Regions from separate parts of the Arthrobacter sp. Ms25 genome, predicted to be linked through region 2. Evidence: predicted binding sites of a transcription regulator. Region 2 holds the regulator's gene; the other holds the start of a gene.
The links. The regulator LexA, encoded in region 2, represses DNA repair genes until DNA is damaged. The targets are predictions, from matches to a motif close to TCGAACANNTGTTCGA.

Region 1: a site for LexA is predicted at 5,990-6,005, ahead of AC5RT8_RS03375 (DUF6504 family protein). Genes of this name have one in related genera too.

Annotation. Positions count from the first base shown of each region.
Region 1 is NZ_JBNHFP010000001.1:733,251-740,491, reverse strand. Features, by position in the region: gene AC5RT8_RS03400 (tyrosine-protein phosphatase) at 1-767, shown strand, start outside; gene AC5RT8_RS03395 (DUF2776 family protein) at 778-1,821, opposite strand; gene AC5RT8_RS03390 (MDR family MFS transporter) at 2,058-3,767, shown strand; gene AC5RT8_RS03385 (MDR family MFS transporter) at 3,848-5,413, shown strand; gene AC5RT8_RS03380 (DUF4064 domain-containing protein) at 5,410-5,814, opposite strand; gene AC5RT8_RS03375 (DUF6504 family protein) at 6,103-6,414, shown strand; gene AC5RT8_RS03370 (DNA polymerase III subunit alpha) at 6,421-7,241, shown strand, end outside.
Region 2 is NZ_JBNHFP010000002.1:711,528-718,768, forward strand. Features, by position in the region: gene miaA (tRNA (adenosine(37)-N6)-dimethylallyltransferase MiaA) at 1-196, shown strand, start outside; gene dapF (diaminopimelate epimerase) at 220-1,179, shown strand; gene AC5RT8_RS07835 (class I SAM-dependent methyltransferase) at 1,176-1,787, opposite strand; gene hflX (GTPase HflX) at 1,955-3,529, shown strand; gene AC5RT8_RS07845 (ATP-dependent DNA helicase) at 3,522-5,567, shown strand; gene lexA (transcriptional repressor LexA) at 5,664-6,458, opposite strand; gene AC5RT8_RS07855 (LysM peptidoglycan-binding domain-containing protein) at 6,865-7,241, shown strand, end outside.

The DNA.
Region 1 (7,241 bases), on a different contig from region 2:
CCGATACGGCTGAGCTCCCTGCAGCCGCGGCGGCTACCGGTGCCCCTGCCGCCGTGGAGGGTCTGGTGAACTTCCGCGACCTGGGCGGACGACGGCGGCTCGGCGGCACGTTCACGCCGCACGGGGTGTTTTACCGTTCCGAGTGCGTCGACTGGGTCCGGCCCGAGGGCTGGGACGCCCTGTACGCGCTGGGAATCCGCACTGTCGTCGACCTCCGCCAGTTCGGCGAGCGCGCCCGGGACACCGCGGCCCGCCCGGACTGGCTCACCACCGTACCGGTGGACCTGGACGGCCTGAAGGACCATCCGGACTTCTGGGAAGGCTACTGGGACAACGGGCTGATGGGCACGCCCCTGTACTACCTCCCGCACCTCACCCGGCTGCCGGAGCGGATGGGTGCAGTGCTGTCCGCGCTCGCCGAGGCGCCGCCCGGAGGGGTGCTTTTCCACTGCATGGCCGGACGGGACCGCACCGGGATGACCGCCATGGTCCTGCTGGCCGCAGCGGAGACGGAGCCGGAGGACATCCGGGATGACTACTTCGAGACGGTCCGCAACGCCGATGCCTTCGCGGCAGCGACGGGACGGCCCAATCCGGAGGCGGCAAGCGAACGGCTGTGCGCCGAACACGGCACCAGCATGGACGGCGCCTTCCGTGCCGCACTGGACGGCTTTTCGCTGCAGCGGCTCTTTGACGACGCCGGGCTGCCCGAACGGGTCCGCACCGGCATCCGTACCTGGCGGGGAACAGTTTCCGCCGGACCCTGAACCTGCTGCGCTACTCCGACGTTCCCGCTTCGAGGATCGACACGATGGAGAAGAGCGTAAAACAGACAGCCCCGAGTCCAACCAGCACGTGCGCGGGGACAAAGAACGCCGGGTCCGTGCCTGCGGCTTCAAAGAGGAACGCGGCGAAAAACAGGCAGGTGAGCGCGGTTCCGATGGGCATCAGTGGGATGCGGTTGGCCAGGGCAAAGGTGCGGCGCCAGACCAGGGCCAGTAACAGCACTTTCGACAGAATGCTGAAGCAGATCAGCCCGAGGCCGAGCAGCACGCATCCCGGAGCCAGCCGATAGGGCTCGTGGAAGCCGAACAGCACGAACAGTCCAAGCAGCACATTGGCGGTGCCTGCGGCCGCGACGAGCCAGGCCCAGGCGAAACGCTCGCCCTCGCTGAATGTATTGCGTACCTGCCGGACGATGCTCGCAACCAGGGCGATCAGCGCCGTGCAGATCGCCGACAGGCCGAGCAGAACGTGGCCGGCCACGAATCCGGGACTGTCTCCGCGCAGCAACAGCCCGGCCGCCAGGGAGAAACCGACGACGGCGGCCACCACCGGAACCGCGATCAGCACGGCGCCGGCGGCGCGGGAATGGGCGCCCTCCGGAGGGCCGCCCTGAGGCTCGAGTAACTGAGCCGACTGGATCAGGGTGAATTTGGTGGAGGCGGCCGCGACGGTGCTGACGCACGCCGCTACGCACCCGATGCCGATCACCACAAAGCCCGCCGTGAGATGCTGCGGGGCGTTGTCCGGGGGGTTCTCCCGGTTGGCCAGGAGGATGCCCCAAATGATGGCGGCCACAGCCGCCGCATAGCCGGAGAGCGGCAGGATGATCCCCCACACGCGTCCGTAGCGGTTGATGAGCTGCCGGATGATGGTGGCCGCCGTCGTGAACAGTGCATAACAGATGGAGGTCAGCCCCACGTTGACGTGTCCGGCGACAAAGTGACCGGCGTCGTTCGGCCCGGCCAGGATGTACAGGCCGTAGGACAGGCAGACGGCGCCCATCAGAAGCGGTATGGCCCGAAAAATGATACTCATTGTGTGGTTCATGGCGTACCCCGCTAAAGGATCCCGTGCGGCTGCGGCATCCCGGGCCGGGTCGCGCTTAGTGCCAGTCTGCGCCCGGTGCACCCGCGGAGCAACGGCTGCGGCAGGGGCCGGGGTGTTTCGCGCCGGCGGGGGAACAGATTCCGCCAAGCCTTGACGTGGCGGGTCCGCGGTCGTGCCATTGAAAGTGTCTGCGTCTGGCTTTCCCGGCCTCCAAGAAGGTGTGCATGGCAGATCGCTTCTCCGCCCGCGGAACCCAAGCAACCCACCCCATCGCAGGGATGACCGGCGCCATGGGAGCTCCGGTCAATACCGTATCGCTGGCGGCCCATTCCAGTGCAACGCTTGCCCGGCCGGAAGCGGCCCCGCCCGGCCCTTCTGCCTCCGGTGCTGTGCCCCCGGACCCTTCCGGCCGGCAGCCGTCACCTGAGCACTCCGGGCGCCGCGTCGCCCTCATATTTACCGGACTCATCCTGGCCGTGCTGATTGCGGCCTTGGACCAGACCATCGTCTCCACGGCCCTGCCCACGATCGTGGGGGACCTGCACGGGTTGGACCATTTGTCCTGGGTGATTACCGCGTACCTGCTGACCTCCACCATCGGATTGCCCATCTACGGCAAGCTGGGGGACCTGCTGGGACGCAAGAACATCTTCATTTTCGCCATTGTCGTGTTCCTAGCCGGCTCGGCGTTGTCCGGACAGTCACACAGCATGGCTGAACTGATCACGTACCGCGCTATCCAGGGCGTGGGCGGCGGCGGACTGATCATCGGTGCGCAGGCCATCATCGGAGACATAGTCTCCGCCCGCGAGCGCGGCAAGTACATGGGCCTGATCGGGGCAGCCTTTGGCCTCGCCTCCGTCAGCGGTCCGCTGCTGGGCGGATACCTGACGGACAACTGGTCCTGGCGCTGGGTGTTCTACATCAATCTGCCCATCGGGGTCATTGCGCTCGCGGTCATCATCGGCGCCCTGCATCTGCCCCGGAACAGTGTGAAGGGCATTCCGCTGGACTATGCCGGAGCCGCCCTGCTGGCCATCGGCAGCGCAGCGCTGGTGCTGCTGACCAGCTGGGGCGGCAACAACTACGCCTGGACCTCGCCCACCATCCTGACGCTCGGAGCCGTGTTTGTGGCCAGCGTGGCGGTGTTTATCCCCGTGGAGCTGCGGGCCCGGGAGCCCATCCTGCCGCTGCGGCTCTTCGCCGTCCGCAATTTCCTGATCTGCACGCTGGTGGGACTGTCCGTGGGCGTGGCGATGTTCGGGTCCATTGCCTATCTGCCCACCTTCCTGCAGATCGTCAACGGCGCGTCCCCCACCGTATCCGGGCTGATGATGCTGCCCATGACGGCCGGCCTGCTGACCACGTCCATCGGCACCGGTCAGCTGATTTCCCGCACCGGCAAGTACAAGATCTATCCGATCCTCGGGTCGGCAACCATGATCCTCGGACTGGTCCTGCTTTCGCGGATTTCCAGTACGACGCCGTATTCATTCACTGCCGCGGGCATGCTGGTCCTTGGACTGGGTATCGGGGCGCTGATGCAGAACATCGTGCTGATCGTGCAGAACAGTGTTCCGGTCACGGACATGGGCACCGGAGTGTCCACGGCCAACTACTTCCGGCAGTTGGGCGCGTCGCTGGGTATTGCGGTGTTTGGGTCGCTGTTCATCCAGCGGCTCAACGACCAGTTGGCCTCGGCACCGCCCGGAGCCGGTGACGCAGAGTCCGGCGGAGCGAACTCGATCAGCCCGGACGCCATCAAAGCGCTTCCGGCGGCCGCCCAGGACTTCATCAAGTCCGCCTTCGGGGAAGCCCTTCCGCCCATTTTCCTGCTGGGTGTTCCCTTCATGGCCGCGGCGTTCATCCTGACGTTCTTCATCGTCCAGCAGCCGTTGTCCAAAACCGCCCGGGTGGAAGCGGAAGTGGAATAGGACGCCATCAGCGAGGAGCACCATCCCCTATGTCCCACAGAGCATTATCGCCGCGTATCCCTGCAGGCACCGGCCGTCCCGTGCCTGGAGCACCAAAACACCGGGGGGAAGCCGCCCCCGGACCAGCCGGGGAGGATGGGCCCGGGCGGAACCTGCCCCTGGTCCTTACCGGGCTGCTGCTCTCCGTGCTGCTGGCCGCCCTGGACCAGACCATTGTTGCTACGGCGCTGCCCACCATCGTGGGGGACCTCAACGGGCTGGAGCACCTGTCCTGGGTGGTGACGGCGTACATCCTGGCCGCCACCATCGGCTTGCCCATCTACGGCAAGCTCGGTGACCTGTTCGGCCGCAAGAACATTTTCATTTTCGCCATCGGGGTGTTCCTGATCGGCTCGGTCCTCTCCGGCCTGTCGCAGAACATGGGCCAGCTGATCGGTTTCCGTGCCCTGCAGGGCATCGGGGGCGGCGGCCTGATGATCGGGGCGCAGGCCATCCTGGGGGATCTGGTGTCCCCCCGGGAGCGCGGCAAGTACATGGGCCTGATCGGAGCAGCCTTCGGGCTGGCTTCGGTGGGCGGTCCGCTGCTGGGCGGGTGGATCACCGATGCCTGGTCCTGGCGGTGGGTGTTCTACATCAACCTGCCTATCGGCGCCGTGGCGCTCGCCGTCGTCATCGCCTCGCTGCACCTGCCCAAACCGCAGGGCCGGCGCCCGCAGCTGGATTATGCCGGCGCGGGACTGCTGGCGCTCGCGAGCGCGGCACTGATCATGCTGACCACCTGGGCCGGAACCACCTATGCCTGGTCCAGCCCGCAGATCCTTCTCCTGGCCGGTGTGACGCTGGCGGCCGGAGCGGCCTTCGTCCTGGTGGAGCGCCGGGCCCCGGAACCCCTCCTGCCGCTGGCCCTGTTCCGGCGCCGGAATTTCCTGCTTCCCGTGCTGGTGGGCATCTCCGTGGGCATCGCGATGTTCTCCACCATTTCCTACCTGCCCACCTTCCTGCAGATGGTCAACCGGGCCACCGCCACGCAGTCGGGCCTGATGATGCTGCCGATGATGGGCGGGCTGCTGCTTACCTCCATCGGGACCGGGCAGCTGATCTCCCGCACGGGCCGGTACAAGATCTATCCGGTGCTGGGATGTGCGGTGATCATTGCCGGGCTGGTGCTGCTCTCGAGGATTTCGGACACCACCCCGTACGGCTTTACGGCCATCGGCATGCTGGTGATGGGTATGGGCATCGGCATGCTGATGCAGAACCTGGTCCTGATTGTGCAGAACAGCGTGCCCGGCAGGGATATGGGGGCGGCGATTTCCGCGGCGAACTATTTCCGGCAGATCGGGGCATCCTTCGGCATTGCACTGTTCGGTTCGATCTTTATCCACCGGCTGGGCAACGAGCTGGCCGGGGCGCCTGCGGGGGCCGGAGCTGCGGTGGGCGGGGACATCAACTCGCTCAGCCCGGCGATGCTGCGCGGCCTGCCCGCACCGGCGCAGGACTTCATTGCCTCGGCATTCGGGCACGCCTTGCCGCCTATTTTCCTGCTGAGCGTGCCCGTGGTGGCAGTCGCCCTGGTGCTGTGCCTGTTTATCCGGGAAGTACCGCTGTCCACCACGGTGCGGAGGGAAGCGGCAGAGGAGGCCTAAGTCGCTTCGTAAGTGGACAGGAGGTGGAGGGTCCCGCCGATCAGCGCAGCCATGGGGAGCTGCCACAGCAGGGAGGGAATAATGTACAGCCAGCCGGCCAGCTTCTTATCGCCGGCGCGGATCGCAGCAATGAAGCCTCCCACGGAGGCAACCAGGGCGGCAATGCCGAGGAAGCCGATGAGATTTAGAAAGGCCCCCACGCCGGCGCTGACATCGCCCAAGCTGCGGATCCAAAAGTAGAAGGGGAACAGTGCCAGGGCCCAGCCGAGGGTGACGATGACCATGCCGGTGATGGCCACCTTGCCAAACCGCTGCTGTGCCGCCCGGGGCCCGGGTTGGTCCGGGGTATCTGTTTCTCCGGGGGTGGCATACGGGTTCCGGTACGGGATTTCGGGATCCAAAAGGTACTCCATCGGTGGGCGGGAATCTGGAACCAGTGTGCACCAGAGCGGTGCGATTCTGCCGACGCCCCTCCGTCGGAAGCGGATGAACCGCAGGACTGCGCGGACCAGGCACAGGATCCGGCATACGCGGTGCCGATTGTCAGCTGCCGGTCGTACACTGAAGAGGAAGCGTTCGAACATATGTTCGAATTAGTTGGCAGTTAATAACCAGTTGGTCCCCTGAGGGAGGCCATGGGCGAGGATCCACCTGCGGTGTGCACGGGTCCGGCGGGGAAGGAAGCTGAAATGGGTGTCTTCAGCGAAGGCATAGAGGTGGTGTGCTCGCCTGCGGGCAAGCCCCTGCGGCTGGTATGGGGCGGCCGCACCTACAAGGTGGGGGCTGATCCCGTGCGCTGGTATGAACGCCGCAACTGGTGGGAGGAGGAAGCACGGGCAGAACGCGGGCACGGTGCCGGACTGGTGGATACCGAGATCTGGCGGGTCCAGGCAAAGGTCAGCGACCGCTCTGACCTGCGCACCCTGGACCTCTCCCACCATGTCAACACCGGCCGCTGGCGCCTGATCCGGATCCATGACGCCCTGAAGGACAGTGCCTAAGTTCCCATGAGCTTTACCCACCTGCACGCAGCCACTGCCTTCAGCGCCCACTACGGGGTGTCCTGGCCCGAGGAGATGGCGCAGGCCGCAGCGGCCGACGGCGCTGACGCCCTGGCCTGCACCGACCGGGACGGGCTGTACGGAACGGTGAAGCATCTGCGTGCCTGCATGGACGCAGGGATAGATCCCATTGTGGGCGTGGACCTCGCTGTGCTGGATGACTCGAACGCCGTCACGGGCCGGGTGGTCATCCTTGCCCACGGCCATACCGGGGGAGCGGGCTACCGGGCGTTGTGCCGGCTGATCTCCGCAGCCCACGCCGGTACGTCAGCCTCCCGGGCACGTACCGGCAAACCGGTGGGCGTGACCATGGAACAGCTTGCCGGGTACGTCCGCGGCGTACCGGCAGGGGACGGCACGCCCGGGGAAGAAGGCGAACCCGTCCTGACCGTCCTCGTCGGCCCGCAGTCCGACGTCGGCCAGGCGATGCGCAGCCGCAGCTACGCCGTTGCCCGCACCCTGTTCGGCCGCTGGCGCTCGCTGATCCCTGCCCGGGCGCTCGCCGTCGAAGTGGTCACCCATCTGTCCGCCCCGGGGAAGAACCTCAGCCTGGCCCACGCCGTGCGCATGTTCCGGCTCGCCGATGAGATGCGCGTCCCCGGCATCCTTACCAACGCCGTGCGGTACGTGGACGAAGACGGTGCCGCCACTGCCGACGTGCTCGACGCCGCGCGCTCGCTGACCTCCCTCTCCCGCCTCCCGGACCTGCAACCCAACGGGCAGGGCTGGCTCAAGGGGACACGGACCATGACGGCACTGGCCCGAGA
Region 2 (7,241 bases):
CCTCGGATACGCCCAGTTCCTGGCAGTCCTGGACGGCAAATCCTCCGTGGCGCAGGCAACTGAGGCGACGGTGGTGGCCACCCGCCAGTTCGCCCGCCGCCAGCTCACCTGGTTCCGCGCGGATCCCCGGATCACCTGGCTGGAACACAACGATCCTGACCTGCTGGCCCGGGCAGCCACGGCCGTCCGTCAGTAGTGCGGTGCCCGTATCCTAGATAGGTGACCAATACTTCAGCCGCCCCCGCAGCTTCCCCGTCCGCTTCCGGCCTGCCCGCCGCCCTTGCCGGCCTGCCCTTTGCGAAGGGACACGGCACCGGCAACGACTTTGTCCTGGTGGCCGATCCCGAAGGCATCCACGATCCGGCGGCCGCGGACGTGGCCGCGCTCTGCGACCGGCACCGCGGCGTGGGCGGCGACGGCTTTATCCGGGCGGTCCCTTCCGAGCACCTCCCCGAGGGCAGGGTGCTGCTGCAAAATGCTCCCGAAGCCCAGTGGTTCATGGACTACCGGAACTCGGACGGCAGCATCTCGGAAATGTGCGGGAACGGCGTGCGCGTATTCGTACACTTCCTGCTGGAAGAGGGCCTGGTGGACCTGGCCGAGGGCGGCAGCCTGGTGATCGGCACCCGGGCCGGACTGAAGACCGTTACCCGCACGGCCGGAGGCTATGCGGTGGATATGGGCCCCTGGGACTTCATTTATCCGGACCACGCGGCCGCCAAAGCCATGGATTCCGTGGTCAATGCGGACGGACTGGAAGTACCCCGTCCCGGACTGTCGGTGAGCATGGGCAACCCGCATACCGTCGTCGCCCTCGCCGAGCTGTCCGAACTTGCCGTCACCAACCTGGCGCTGGCCCCCTCCGTGCAGCCCGAGCCGGAAAACGGAACCAACGTGGAGTTCGTCGTTCCGGCGGAGCCGCTCGTGGAGGACGGTGTAGGGCTGGTGACCATGCGGGTCCACGAACGCGGAGTGGGGGAGACCCTCTCCTGCGGCACCGGTGCCTGTGCCGCCGCGGTCGCCACCCGGTTCTGGGCCGGAGCCGGAGCGCCGGATGACTGGGCCGTGACTGTCCCGGGCGGCGTCGTCGGCGTCCGTTTCCTTACCGGTCCGGACGGCCGCGAACATGTAGAACTGAGCGGGCCGGCAGTGCTCGTAGCGCGCGGAACCCTGCTTTAGGCGCTCCGTTCCACTTTCAGGATCCGGAAGGACTTGGCGGTACTGTGCCGGGAAACGGTGAAGCCGGCGGGCAGGGAGTCGGCCAGCCAGCGCTGCAGCGAGTCCGAGCCCAGGTTCTTCTGGACCACCAGCCACGCGGTTCCGCCCGGCGCCAGGCGGGGCAGCCAGAGCAGTAGCAGGGCATGCAGTTCGTCCTTGCCGATCCGGATGGGCGGGTTGGACCAGATGGTATCGAAACTGACGTCGGGATCCACGTCCCCGGGCAGTGCGGCAGTGACGTTCCCGCAGCCCAGGGCCGCTGCGTTGTCGCGGGTCAGGCCCAGGCTGCGTTCATTCACATCGACGGCGTAGACCTGCGCCGCGGGGGACTTCAGTGCCAGCGTCAGGGCGATGGGGCCCCAGCCGCAGCCGATGTCCAGGAGGGTGCCGGTTGCCGGCGGGGCGGGCACCTCCTCCAAAAGTACGGCCGTGCCCTTGTCGATCCCGTCGGGGCTGAAGATTCCACCCGCCGTCTGGAGCGTGCGTTCGGCCCCGTCGAGGCTCACCCGCAGGGGTCTGCGGACCTCGGGTCCGGACGGTGTGGAGGAGAAGTAGTGGTCTGAACCCATAACAGTCCAGATTAGTCGGTCCACGGGCCGGACAAGGAATTTATGGGGGGCCGAGCGGGTTGTAAAACACGGTGGGCACAGCAGTGATCCCTTGCGGAGGTGCTGGTTTTCCTCATAGTTTGTCGGTGCACTGGCCTACCATAGAAGCACATCCCACTAAGGAGATTATGACCATCAACAACTCCCGCGCCGTGGATTCTGCGAACAGCTCCACGCCGGAACTGAGCCCTTCGGACATCCAAGGGGTCATCGACAGGATCCTCGCCAAGGACAGCGCGGTCGAATCCAAGTCCGCCGCTGCAGGCGATGCCACGCGCGGGCGTGCCCTGGCGCTGTCCGACAATGACGACGCCGAGCATTCCGCCCACGACGGCGAGCAGCAGGATCTGGCCGAACGCCGTGCCCTGCGCCGCGTCGCAGGCCTGTCCACCGAACTCGAAGACGTCACCGAGGTTGAATACCGCCAGCTGCGGCTGGAGCGGGTTGTCCTCGCCGGACTGTGGAGCGAAGGCACCGCAGCCGACGCCGAAAACTCATTGAAGGAACTCGCCGCACTGGCGGAAACCGCAGGTTCGGAAGTCCTCGACGGCATCATTCAGCGCCGCTTGAAGCCGGACCCCGGCACGTTCCTCGGCTCCGGCAAGGCACAGGAGCTCAAAGAAATCGTGATGGCCACCGGTGCCGATACGGTCATTGTTGACAGTGAACTCGCCCCGTCCCAGCGGCGCGGCCTGGAAGACATCGTCAAGGTGAAGGTCATCGACCGGACTGCGCTCATCCTGGACATCTTTGCCCAGCACGCAAAGTCCCGCGAAGGCAAGGCCCAGGTGGAACTGGCACAGCTGGAATATCTGCTTCCGCGCCTGCGCGGCTGGGGCGAATCCATGTCCCGCCAGGCCGGCGGCCAGGTCGGCAGCGCCAGCGCCGGCATGGGTTCGCGCGGCCCCGGTGAAACCAAGATCGAGCTGGACCGCCGGAAGATCCGCACCCGTATGGCCAAGCTGCGCCGTGAAATCGCCGGGATGAAACCTGCCCGGGAAACCAAGCGCGCCAACCGCCAGCGGAATGCCGTACCTTCCGTCGCAATTGCCGGCTACACGAATGCCGGCAAGTCCTCGCTGCTGAACCGGCTCACCGATGCCGGCGTGCTGGTGGAGAACGCCCTGTTCGCCACCCTGGACCCCACCATCCGCAAGGCCCAGACCGAAGACGGCATCGGCTACACCCTGGCGGACACGGTCGGCTTCGTCCGGTCGCTGCCCACCCAGCTGGTGGAGGCTTTCCGCTCCACCCTGGAGGAAGTGGCCGACGCCGACCTCATTCTCCATGTCGTTGATGCCTCCCACCCGGACCCGGAGGGCCAGATTGCCGCCGTCCGCAGCGTTCTGGCAGAGGTCGACGCCCGCAAGGTGCCGGAAATCATCGTGTTGAACAAGGCAGATGCCGCGGATCCGTTCGTCCTCGAACGGCTCCGTCAGCGCGAGTCCCGGCACGTGGTGGTTTCCGCGCGTACCGGCGAAGGCATCCCCGAGCTGCTGCAGGCGATTTCCGAGGGCATTCCCCGTCCCGGCGTTGACCTGGAACTGCTGGTGCCGTACGAGCGGGGAGACGTGGTGTCCCGCCTGCATGAGCAGGATGCGGAAATCCTGGCGCTGGAGCACGGCGAGGCAGGCACCCGGCTGCACGTCAAGGTCCGTGAGGGGCTGGCAGCGGAGCTGGAGCCGTTCGTGGCGCATGGGTAGGAAGAGCACCCCGGCGCCGGGGCAGGTCCTGGAACTGCTGGAAACCGCGGTCTCGGCCATGGGCGGGCAGAACCGCCCGGGCCAGCATGAGATGGCCCGCCAGGTGGCGGAAGCCATCGAGTCCGGGGATCACCTGCTGGTCCAGGCCGGCACCGGCACGGGCAAGTCCCTGGCCTATCTGGTTCCGTTGATTGCGCATGCCCTGGAGAGCGACAAACCGGCGCTGGTCTCCACCGCAACGCTCGCCCTGCAGTCACAGATTGTGGGACGCGATCTGCCGCGCCTGCTGAAGACCCTCGAGCCGAAACTCCCGCGGGAAATCGATGTGGCCCTGCTCAAGGGCCGCAGCAACTACGTCTGCCTGCACAAGACCGGCGGCGGCTTCCCGGAAGAAGATGAAGCCGGGACGTTGTTCATGCTCGGGGACGAGAAGGCCGTTTCGCACCCGGCAGCCGCAGCCGGTCCGAGCTCCGCCCTGGGGCGCGACGTCGTCCGCCTGCAGGAATGGGCGCAGGAGACGGAAACCGGCGACCGGGACGAGCTGCTGCCCGGCGTCAGCGACCGCGCCTGGCGCCAGGTGTCCGTCACCTCAATGGAATGCCTGGGCGCACAGAAGTGTCCCGTTGCGGAGCTGTGTTTCAGCGAACGTGCCCGGGCCAAGGCCGCCGAAGCGGACCTGGTGATCACCAACCACGCGATGCTGGCCATCAGTGCCTTCGAAGGCCTCGCGGTGCTGCCCGACTATGACGTGGTGGTGATCGACGAGGCCCATGAACTGCAGGACCGAGTCACCGGCGCGGTCACCGGGCAGCTTTCCGGGACCATCATCTCGGCTGCGGTTTCCGCCGCGCGCAAACACACCTCCGCGACCATGGAGCCGCTTGCCGCTGCCGGACGGGCCTTCGACCTGGTGTTCGCGCCGGTTCCCTCCGGCCTGCTCTCGGCAGGACTGACCGAAGACCAGGAACTGGTCCTGGGACAGGTGCGTGAAGCGTGCCGTACGGCCCTCTCCGATTCCAAGCCCGAAGGGTCCGACTCCGTGGACGGAGGACGCCAGATGGCGCGCTCCCGGCTGATGGCCGTCCTGGAACTGTGCGAACGCATCCTCGAAGCAGGGGATTCCGGCGAGGTGCTCTGGGCCTCGCGGGCCAGCACGTTCTCGCCCGGGTCCGGATACACCGCGCCCGAGGAGGACGCGCCGCCCACCCTCAACGTTGCGCCGCTGTCCGTGGCCGGCCGCCTGCGGGAGGGCCTGTTCGACGGCCACACCGTAGTGCTGACCTCGGCCACCCTGGCGATCGGCGCGGAATTCGGCCCCGTCGCAGGCGCCTTGGGATTGCTGGGCACCGGCGCACCCAAATGGACCGGCGCCGACGTCGGCAGTCCCTTCGACTATCCGCGGCAGGGCGTTTTGTACGTGGCCAAGGACCTGCCCAAGCCGGGACGCGGTACGTCCGAAGAGCAGCTCGATGAGCTGGAGGCACTGATCAAGGCCTCCGGCGGCGGCGCCCTGGGGCTCTTCTCCTCCCGCCGGGCGGCAGAGGAAGCCGCCGACGCCCTCCGGTCGCGGGTGGACTTCCCGATCCTGTGCCAGGGCGAATCCACCATGTCCGCCCTGGTCCAGCAGTTTGCCGACGACGACGAGACGTGCCTGTTCGGCACCATGTCGCTGTGGCAGGGCGTGGACGTTCCCGGCGCATCCTGCCGGCTGGTCATCATCGACCGCATCCCGTTCCCGCGTCCCGACGATCCCCTGATGACGGCCAGGACCCGGGCAGTCGCGAAGGCGGGCGGAAACGGCTTCATGAGCGTGTCAGCCACCCATGCCGCCGTCCGGCTGGCACAGGGAGCCGGACGGCTGATCCGCGCCTCGGGTGACAGGGGAGTGGTGGCCATCCTGGACTCACGCCTGGCGACCGCCCGCTACGGCAGTTTCCTGCGGGCGGCCCTGCCGCCCTTCTGGTCAACCACCGACCGGTCCGTGGTGCTCCAGGCATTGAAGCGCCTTTCCGCGGCACCGGCGGGAGCCAAGAAGTAGGCCTCTGCCCCGCAGAACACAAAGGAGCGCTGCCGGCACGACAATGCCGGCAGCGCTCCCTTCGTCTTGCTGCGCCGGGGCGGCGCGGTCGGAGGCCTAGAGCGAGCGCATGACCGATACGACCTTGCCCATGATGGTGGCTTCGTCACCGAGAATCGGCTCATAGCGGGTGTTCTGGGGCAGTAGCCAGGTGTGTCCGTTGCGCTGCCGGAAGGTCTTCACCGTGGCCTCGTCCTCCAGCAGGGCCGCAACAATGTCACCGTTTTCGGCCGTGGGCTGACGCCGCACCACCACCCAGTCACCGTCGCAGATGGCAGCATCGACCATGGAATCGCCCGCCACCCGAAGCATGAAGAGGTCGCCGTGTCCGACGAGCTGGCGCGGAAGGGGGACCACTTCCTCCACCTGCTGGTCCGCGAGGATGGGCCCGCCGGCGGCGATCCGTCCCACCAGGGGGACCATAGCCGTGTCGATTGCGGTGGTGAGCTCGGAAACGTTCTTCGCTCCGGCCTTGCCGCCTGCGGCGGGGGCGCCGTTGGCTTCGGCATCAACCGGCGCCGCCGTGGCCTCCGCGGCAGCACCGTTGCTCCGCCGCGCGGGGGCATCGCGGAGCAGGAGCGGAACCAGGATTTCCATTGCCCGGGGTCGCTTGGGATCCCGGCGGATATATCCCAGCTTCTCCAGCTGGCTCAGCTGGTGGGTAACGCTGGAGAGGCTGGCGAGGCCGACGGTGTCACCGATTTCCCGCATGGAGGGCGGGTACCCGTTGGCGTTCACCGAACGCTGAATTGTTTCGAGGATCTTGGTCTGACGGGCAGTTAGTCCCTTGGTGCGGCCGGCCGGCGACGGCGCGGCAGGGGAGGGGGTGCTGCCACTGGTAACACGGGCCACGTCGGCTTCCCTTCACAGTCGGCCCGCTGCTGCGGGCCGGATGGTTCTAGCGGTCTATCAGGTGTTCTGCGGTGATTCTTCGGGCGGAACCAGCTGCACGGTAAATGCGCCGCCCCGTTTTGTCAGTGCCGGATGGTTAGGTTTTCCCAGCGGCTTCCAACAGGTTCAACGCTAGGGGAGCGCACACAGATTTTCAAACATATATTCGACCGAGTCTCGACAATGTTCGTAGATAGGTGCTAGAAATATTCGAGTACACGTTAGAACATACGTTCGAGTACGGTTCACCGGCACCCCGGTGAACCCACCTGATGTTCGAATGCAGTTTCGAGACGAGGCCTTTCACCGGTGCTGCACCGGGGCCAAAAATCGAAACGGCGGCACTTCGAACCGGAAAGGTATTGACATGTCAGTACACGTACTTCCCTCTGCAACGCACACCGACGCTCCGGCCGGGAGCGTTCCGCCGGCAGGCGACACCCGGGAAGCCGGACCCCTCCGGCTTACCCGCCGCGGCCGGCTGGTCCTGGTAGGGGCACCGCTGATGCTCGCGGCGGCGGCATTGCTGGCCTTCATCGGGTTCTTCACCGCCCCGGCCATGGCTTCCGGCGCATCCCCGGAAAAGACCCGCACCATCCAGGTAAGTGTTTCCGCAGGGGACTCCCTGTGGTCACTCGCCACGGAATTCGCTCCGGAGCAGGATCCGCGCACGGTGGTGGCCGACATCGTGGAACTGAACAACCTGGCGGATGCCACTGTCCCGGCCGGCCGCCAGCTGTTTAT